DNA from 4 places in the Streptococcus sp. 1621 genome. Region 3 is predicted to be linked to each of the others. Evidence: predicted binding sites of a transcription regulator. Region 3 holds the regulator's gene; each other region holds the start of a gene.

Region 1 (2,206 bases), on a different contig from region 3:
CAATTGTGGAGTGGTATTTGTAGATACCAAACCAGTTGTTACATTGATGTTACGAATCCAAAGTTTATCCAAATCGAATTCAACTGGTTTACCATGCACACCACAGTTGGCAACCGTTCCGTCTACACCGATAATCTTTTGACAGAAATCAAATGTTGCAGGAATACCAACAGCTTCGATAGCAACATCTACCCCACGGCCATCTGTCAAATCATAAATTTCTTTAATGGCTTTTTCAGGATCTGAAGAATTAACCTTATGAGTCGCACCAAATGATAGGGCAGTTTCCAAGCGGTTATCGTCTAAGTCCACCATAATCAATTTAGCTGGTGAGTAGAATTGAGCCGTCAAAAGAGCTGCTAAACCAACTGGACCTGAACCAATAATGGCTACGCTGCAACCAGGTTCCACTTTCCCTTTTAAGACACCAATTTCATATCCAGTAGGCAGAATGTCTGATAGCATAACCAAGGCTTCATCTGACAAGTCTTCTGGAGTGTGGTAAAGAGTATTATCTGCATGAGGGACACGTAAATATTCAGCCTGCATACCATCAATCAAGTGACCGAAAATCCAGCCCCCTTCGTCTTCACAGTGGGCATAAATTCCTTTTTTACAGTAGTAGCATTTACCACAGGCACAGACACAAGAAATCAAGACCTTATCGCCTTTTTTGAAGTTAGAAACTCCTTCCCCAACTTCTTCCACAATCCCAATCCCTTCGTGACCAAGAATGGTACCACTTTGACAAGCGGGAACATCCCCTTTGATAATATGGAGGTCTGTTCCACAAATAGTGGTTTTTACTATACGCACAATAGCGTCTGTTGGCTTGCGAATAACTGGTTTGTCAACGTCAACAAAAGAAGCAAGTCCTGGTTTAACATAAGTATAGGCTTTCATAAAGCACTCCTCCGTTTTTTTATTTGTACTATTTATAATATAATTGTAAGCCTTTTCTTTTGTTCCTTCAAGTTTTTTTGTGATTTTTTTAACTTTTTTATTTACCAGTAAAGCAATATAGATAAAAAAGCAGAAGCTAGTCTCTAACTTCTGCCTTCTCTCTTATGCTTGATAACGTTTCACACCATCTAGGTAAGTTGCTACCAATTCCAAATCTTTATCTAATACGATAAAGTCTGCGTCGTAGCCTTCACGGATTTGGCCACAGACATCATCAATGTGAACAGATTTAGCTGGGTTAAGGCTAGCCATCATGACCGCTTCGTGTGGATTTGCAATACCCCACTCGACGACATTTTTCAAACCGTCCTTGAGTTTGAGAATAGAACCTGCCAAATTACCAGTAGATTTGAGACGTGCAGTTCCATTTGCTACTACAACAGGGAATTCTCCCAACATATAGTCACCGTCTTCAAGCCCACCAGCTGTCATACAGTCCGTAATAAGAGCGATGTTTTCTGTCCCCTTTTGCTTAAGTAAAATCTCACAAGCTTTTGGATCTACGTGATAACCATCACAAATCAATTCTGCGTAAGTATGTGGGAGCTCATACATAGCTCCTACCATACCTAGTTCGCGGTGTGTTAAACCACGCATCCCATTATAGGCATGTACCCATACACTAGCTCCAGCATCAACTGCCTTCTTAGCTTGTTCAAATGTCGCATCTGAGTGTCCAAGTGCAACTGTCACACCTTCACCTGTAATAGTACGTACAAAATCTTCCACCCCATCACGTTCTGGTGCAATAGCGATTTTATTTAGCATCCCTTTTGCAGCATCTTGCCAAGAATGAAACTCCTCAACACCCGGGTCTCTCATATAAGTTGGATTTTGTGCCCCCTTAAAAGTTTCTGTGAAATATGGACCTTCATAATAAATCCCACGAATCTTAGCACCTGTTGCTTCTTTATAATGGTTTCCGAGATTTTCAGTGACTGCAAGCAATTGCTCATAAGTGGCTGTTAAAGTTGTTGGCAAGAAACTGGTAACACCGGTACTAAGAAGTCCTTCACTCATAGTATGCAATGTACCTTCAATGTTGTTGTCCATCACATCTACACCTGCATATCCATGAATATGAGTATCCACAAGACCTGGTGCAATGCTATAACCTGTATAGTCAATCACCTCAGCGCCTTCAGGAATCTGCTCGACATGTTTTCCAAACTTGCCATCAACAAGTTCTAAGTACCCACCGCGACGAATGCCAAATGGATAGAAAAACTGATCCGCTTTAACG
Region 2 (2,206 bases), on a different contig from region 3:
ATGATGGTAAGAAGGCATTGTAAACGTCCCCGATACCACCGAAAGTAGAAGGTGAGTTACAGATAACACGAATAGCTTTAACAGCTTTACCAAATTCTTTAGTCAATTCTTCGTCAGCCGTATGGATGGCTGCTGAGTGACCAAGACCGTTAAATTCAACCATTTGACGAGCTTTGGCAATACCATCTTCACGGCTTTCAGATTTCAAAACTGCGATAACTGGTGACAATTTTTCACGAGTCAATGGCTCATTTTCACCAACTTCTTTACATTCTGCAGCCAAAATGTTTGTTCCTTCTGGAACTGTAAATCCTGCTTGTTCTGCAATCCAAGTTGCTGGTTTACCAACGATGTCAGCGTTCAATTTTGCACCAGCACAGTTTTTACTATTTGCTTTCACGCCGAAGCAGAATTCTTCAAGAAGTGCTTTTTCTTTTTTGTTTACAAAGTAAGTGTGGTAAGATTTGAACTCTGCTACAAATTCGTCGTAAATTTCTTTATCAATGATAACCGCTTGTTCAGATGCACAGACCATACCGTTATCAAATGATTTAGACATAACAATATCGTGTGCCGCTTGGCGGATGTTAGCTGATTTTTCAACATAAGCTGGAACGTTTCCGGCACCTACCCCAAGAGCTGGTTTACCGCATGAGTATGCGGCTTTAACCATAGCATTACCACCTGTTGCAAGGATTGTTGCAATACCTTCGTGATTCATAAGGGCACTAGTTGCTTCCATAGATGGTTCAGTGATCCACTGTACACAGTTTTCAGGAGCACCAGCTGCGATAGCTGCATCGCGGACGATACGAGCTGCGTGAGCTGATGATTCTTGAGCTGATGGGTGGAAGGCAAAGACGATTGGGTTACGTGTCTTCAATGAAATCAATGATTTGAAGATTGCTGTTGATGTTGGGTTTGTTGTAGGAGTGATACCACAGACAACACCAACTGGTTCAGCAATAAGAGTCAAACCTGTTACATCGTCTTCTTCGATAACGCCAACTGTCTTAGTGTGGCGCATGTTGTTTACTACGTGTTCACAAGCAAACAAGTTCTTAGTTGCTTTATCTTCAAATACACCACGTCCTGTTTCTTCAAAGGCATGTAAAGCCAATTCTCCGTGGGCATCCAAAGCTGCTACTGATGCTTTGGCAACGATGTAGTCAACCTGCTCTTGATCCAACTTACGCATTTCTTCAAGAGCAACTAAAGCTTTTTGCACCAAGCCATCGACATGCTTTTCAGCAGCGAGTTTCTTTTCCTCTGGTGTCACAGTTTTTTTATCAGCCATATTTTCCTCCATAGCTTTCAAGGATTAAATCCTTTGTTAATTTTTTCACAAGTTTATTATAACGCATTATTTCAACTTTGTAAACAGTTTCATAAACATTTCACAAAGAATTTTTAGCACCTTGTGAAATGTTTGCTAGTTTCTTTTCTTAGCAAGCTTTTTCTTTAAAGTTTGTGAAATTTATTTCAAATATTTTTTTATTTCACAAACTTGCTTGGAAGAGGAGCTTGGAAAGAAAGGGATTTACAGGTAAGCGCTTACTTATTTGGTTTTAACAATACCTCCTTTGATAAGGAGGCTTTATTTTTGTTGAAAAACGCCTTGTTTAAAAGTCCCTTCATAAACGACTTCTTGTTCTGTTGTTAGTTTCCCTTTTCCTTCAGCTTGACCATTTACAAAATCCCCCTCGTAGGTCCAGCCTTCTTTAGATTGAAAGGTACCTTTTCCGTTGAAGGCTCCATTGTTGAAGCCACCTGTATATTGGTCTCCATTTTGGAAGGTAATGGTACCTTGGCCATTCATTTTACCACGGACAAGACTGCCGTCGTAAACAATCGTTCCATTATCAAGCTTTAGAACACCTTTTCCGGGAATATTTAGAAAAAAGACGAGTAGAGCACAAAAAACAATGGCAACTACTGCTAAAAGCTCTAAACGTGGACGAGTCAGATAGACACGGTACTTTTCATAAAAATTCTTAAGATTTTCCACCTTCACTCTCCTTTTCTAAACGTTCTAACCATGCTTGACAACCCTCCTGAACACGCTGATAGGTTTCCTCAAAATCTCCTGTATACCAAGGATCTGGAACGCTTTCAGATGCAAATGAGTAAATCTTATCTTGCAAGCCTACTGGACACATCTGACGTAAGTCAGAAACATTTGAAGCGTCCATGCCGATAATATAAT
Region 3 (2,206 bases):
AGTATCGCTGAGCCGCGAGAGATCCTTCACTATGCAATCAAGCATATGGCGACTTCTCTCATCTTGGTTCACAATCATCCTTCAGGAGCGGTAGCGCCTAGCCGAAATGATGATCATGTCACTAAACTTGTCAAAGAAGCCTGCGAACTGATGGGGATTGTCCTCTTGGACCATTTGATTGTCTCACAATCTAGTTACTTTAGTTACCGTGAAAAGACGGATTTAATCTAAAGTTCATTAACGACATAATCAAAGAGATTTTTATCCTTGGGACGATTTTCAAATAGAAATTCTGGATGCCATTGGACACCGAGAAAGGCGACATCATCCGTACTCATAACAGCTTCTATAATACCATCTTTAGGATCATGAGCCGCAATCTTTAAATTTGGTGCTAAATCCTTGATGCTCTGGTGGTGGAAGGAGTTGATATGGGAGATTTCTCCATAGATTTCTCGAAGAACAGTATTTGGTTCTGTCACCAAGCGTTGAGTTGTGTATTCGGCAGAACAATCCTGCCAGTGGTCTTCTATATCTTGGTACAAAGTTCCACCCATGGCAACGTTAAAAAGCTGAGTCCCACGACAGACAGAGAAAATCGGCTTTTGCTGTTTGATAGCTTCCTTGATGAGGGCTAGTTCGAATATATCTCTTTGAAGGTGGTAGTCATCGCTATCAATAGTTTTTGGTTCACCATAGAATTTTGGATCAACATTTTGCCCACCTGTCAAGATGAGCTTGTCAATCATACTGATATAGTGGCAGGCCATTTCTTGATCACCAATCGGTAGGATGATGGGAATCCCTCCAGCGTCTTTAACGCCTTCAACAAAGCCTTTTGCTGCGTAGCTCATCATGATGTCATCATCTGGATGAGTTTTTTCGTTTCCTGTAATCCCTATAACTGGTTTTTTCATAAAATGATTTTCGCTTTCTAATCCTCTTTTCTCATGAAATAGAGGAGGGTTTGGAGTTCACTTGTCAAATCGACATACTGAACGACCACGTCCTTTGGTAAATGCAGATGGACTGGTGAAAAACTGAGAATTCCTTTCACGCCAGCATCCACCAAGAGATTGGCAACCTCTTGTGACTTGACGCTGGGAACGGTCAGGATAGCAGTTTTGACATCAGCATCCTTGATTTTATCCTTGATTTTATCCTTGATTTGAGAAATTCCGTAAATGGGAATCCCATCAGGAGTTTGGCTACCGACTTCAGGATGGTCATCCAGGTCAAAGGCCATGATAATCTTCATCTTGTTACGCTCGTGGAAGCGGTAGTGGAGAAGGGCATGGCCCATATTTCCAATACCAACCAGCATGACATTGGTAATAGAGTTATCATTGAGTAAATCGGCAAAAAACGTCATCAGTTTTTTAACATCATAGCCAAAACCACGACGACCTAGTTCACCAAAATAGGAAAAATCCCGACGTACGGTCGCTGAATCAATACCGATAGCCTCTGCAATTTGCTTAGAGTTGGCACGTTCAATCTTTTCTGCATGAAATCTCTTAAAAATTCGATAGTAGAGAGAGAGTCTTTTCGCTGTAGCTTTTGGAATAGCAGACTGTTTATCTTTCACAAAATCACAACCTTTCTATTCTTCTATTTTATAGAAACATTGTGAAAAAATCAACAAAAACAAGAAAAAACTAAGAAAAATCTTAGTTTTGATGTAAAAAATCTGCATGTGATAGAAAACGGTAGAGGTCTCCGACCAGTCCTTGGTAAACTTCCTGCTCTTGAAAGGTCAAAGAAGTTACATAAAGTGTATCTGGCAGAGTCACACATCCTGATAGAGCCAGCATGAGAGCCTCGTAATCCTCATACTTGAGAGTGCGCTCTACATGATAGCTGTCCTTATAGGTCAGTTCAAACATATGGGACCTATCTTTCCGATTTTGTGAAGACACCACGTTCTACCAAGCTATCCATGAGGAAATAGAATTTTTCCTGATGAATGTGGTGGTCTTCTGATTTGAAAATATCAACCAGACGAAGGCCAAACTTGTCAGTGATATTGATTTTAGCCCCTGTAAGTTCCTTGTTAATGATGATTTTGAGTTGGAATCCTTCACCGCTGTTTGGCACTTTTTCCAAAAGGCGAGTCAGTTCATAGTTACCAACTTTTGTCTCAAAAAAGGTGTTATCTTTGAGGGTGAATTTTTTAACAGAAGGGCTAAGAGTGTAGTCGTAACGA
Region 4 (2,206 bases), on a different contig from region 3:
CGAACAATAATAGAATTATATCATTTATCATTCACTTTTTCAATATCTTTGTTTGATTTATTTAAGAATTTGATGAAATTTCTTTTTTGGTTTCGAATCTGCTTTTCTGCCTGCTTTTTGTTATAATAGTAGACATCTTATCTGAAAAGACACTAGAAAGGTCCCTATGACGAAAAAAATTATTGCAGTTGACCTGGATGGAACCCTGCTCAACTCAGACAGTCAAATTTCTGACTTTACCAAAGAAACAATTAAAAAAGTTGCTGAAAAAGGCCATCAGATTATTATTACGACGGGTCGCCCTTACCGCATGTCAAAAGATTTTTACCATGAACTAGGCTTAAACACTCCTATGATTAATTTCAACGGCTCCCTTACTCATTTACCAGACCAAGTTTGGGATTTTGAAAAGTGTTTAACTGTAGACAAAAAATATCTGCTAGACATGGTTCGACGTTCAGAGGACATTCAAGCCGATTTTATCGCTGGAGAATACCGTAAAAAATTCTACATTACAAATCCTAATGAAGAAATTGCCAATCCCAAACTATTTGGTGTAGAAGCTTTCCAGCCTGAAGATCAATTCCAGCCTGAATTAGTGACCAAGAACCCTAACTGTATTCTCTTGCAGACCAGAGCCCATGACAAATATGCCTTGGCAAAAGAAATGAACGCCTTCTACCAGCATCAACTGTCTATCAATACTTGGGGAGGTCCGCTCAATATCCTTGAATGTACCCCAAAAGGTGTCAACAAGGCCTTTGCCTTGGACTACTTGCTCAAGGTAATGAATCGTGACAAAAAAGATTTGATTGCCTTTGGAGATGAACACAATGATACCGAAATGCTCGCTTTTGCTGGGAAGGGCTATGCCATGAAAAATGCCAATCCAGAGCTACTCCCCTATGCCGATGAGCAAATTTCCTTGACAAATGACCAAGACGGGGTTGCCAAAACCCTACAAGATTTATTATTATAGCCCATTCTGACCAGCTTGCAAGCTGGTCTTTGTGCTCTTTTCACAGTCTCATCAACCAGTTAATCGATTGTTCTATTTTTTGCCTCCAAAACCTTGGAAAAGGCTTTCTTTTGTGATATACTTCACATATAAATACAAGAGAGCTCGTCACACTCGACTCTGTTGACACAAAATCAATCCAGTCCCGTTGTCCCTGTTCTCGGTCAATATAAAGGAGGATAGCTATGAAAGCTATTGTTGTAAATCCAGAAAGCACTGGTGTTGCTGTTGAAGAAAAAGTGCTCCGTCCACTTGAAACTGGGGAAGCACTTGTAGAAATTGAATACTGTGGCGTTTGCCACACCGACCTCCACGTTGCCCATGGTGACTTCGGTCAGGTACCAGGACGTGTCCTAGGTCACGAAGGTGTTGGTATCGTTAAAGAAATTGCCCCAGATGTGAAAAGCCTTAAAGTCGGTGACCGCGTCAGCGTTGCTTGGTTCTTTGAAGGATGTGGCACTTGCGAATACTGTACAACTGGCCGTGAAACTCTTTGCCGTACAGTAAAAAATGCTGGCTACTCAGTAGATGGTGGTATGGCTGAACAATGTATCGTAACTGCTGACTATGCTGTCAAAGTTCCTGACGGACTTGATCCAGCTCAAGCCTCTTCTATCACATGTGCTGGCGTAACAACCTATAAAGCGATTAAAGAAGCAAAAGTTGAACCAGGTCAATGGGTAGTTCTTTACGGTGCTGGTGGACTTGGTAACCTCGCTGTTCAATACGCTAAAAAAGTATTCAATGCTCATGTTATCGCAGTTGATATCAACAATGACAAACTTGCCCTTGCAAAAGAAGTAGGTGCTGACATTGTGATTAACGGCCTCGAAGTTGATGATGTACCAGGACTCATCAAGGAAAAAACTGATGGAGGAGCTCATTCAGCTGTCGTAACTGCTGTATCTAAAGTTGCCTTCAACCAGGCTGTTGACTCCGTTCGTGCTGGTGGTCGCGTCGTCGCTGTTGGTCTTCCTTCTGAAATGATGGAACTTAGCATCGTGAAAACAGTTTTAGATGGAATCCAAGTCATCGGTTCTCTTGTAGGAACTCGTAAAGACTTGGAAGAAGCCTTCCAATTCGGTGCAGAAGGTCTGGTAGTCCCAGTTGTTCAAAAACGTCCAGTAGAAGATGCTGTTGCCATTTTCGACGAAATGGAAAAAGGTCAAATCCAAGGACGTATGGTAC

The links. The regulator Rex, encoded in region 3, represses fermentation and respiration genes when NADH is low (regulators of the CRP and FNR family bind a similar motif). The targets are predictions, from matches to a motif close to TTGTGAANTANTTCACAA.
Region 1: a site for Rex is predicted at 981-998, ahead of HT697_RS04490 (zinc-dependent alcohol dehydrogenase family protein). Genes of this name have one in related genera too.
Region 2: a site for Rex is predicted at 1,331-1,348, ahead of adhE (bifunctional acetaldehyde-CoA/alcohol dehydrogenase). Genes of this name have one in related genera too.
Region 4: a site for Rex is predicted at 1,090-1,107, ahead of adhP (alcohol dehydrogenase AdhP). Genes of this name have one in related genera too.

What each region holds. Positions count from the first base shown of each region.
Region 1 is NZ_VMLJ01000017.1:33,654-35,859, forward strand. Features, by position in the region: gene HT697_RS04490 (zinc-dependent alcohol dehydrogenase family protein) at 1-903, opposite strand, end outside; gene nagA (N-acetylglucosamine-6-phosphate deacetylase) at 1,066-2,206, opposite strand, start outside.
Region 2 is NZ_VMLJ01000017.1:10,603-12,808, forward strand. Features, by position in the region: gene adhE (bifunctional acetaldehyde-CoA/alcohol dehydrogenase) at 1-1,297, opposite strand, end outside; gene HT697_RS04355 (MORN repeat-containing protein) at 1,598-2,008, opposite strand; gene HT697_RS04360 (low molecular weight protein-tyrosine-phosphatase) at 1,995-2,206, opposite strand, start outside.
Region 3 is NZ_VMLJ01000023.1:39,015-41,220, reverse strand. Features, by position in the region: gene radC (DNA repair protein RadC) at 1-231, shown strand, start outside; gene HT697_RS05410 (gamma-glutamyl-gamma-aminobutyrate hydrolase family protein) at 228-917, opposite strand; gene HT697_RS05405 (redox-sensing transcriptional repressor Rex) at 935-1,588, opposite strand; gene HT697_RS05400 (DUF4649 family protein) at 1,671-1,886, opposite strand; gene HT697_RS05395 (DUF1831 domain-containing protein) at 1,894-2,206, opposite strand, start outside.
Region 4 is NZ_VMLJ01000047.1:6,775-8,980, forward strand. Features, by position in the region: gene HT697_RS09545 (Cof-type HAD-IIB family hydrolase) at 167-979, shown strand; gene adhP (alcohol dehydrogenase AdhP) at 1,204-2,206, shown strand, end outside.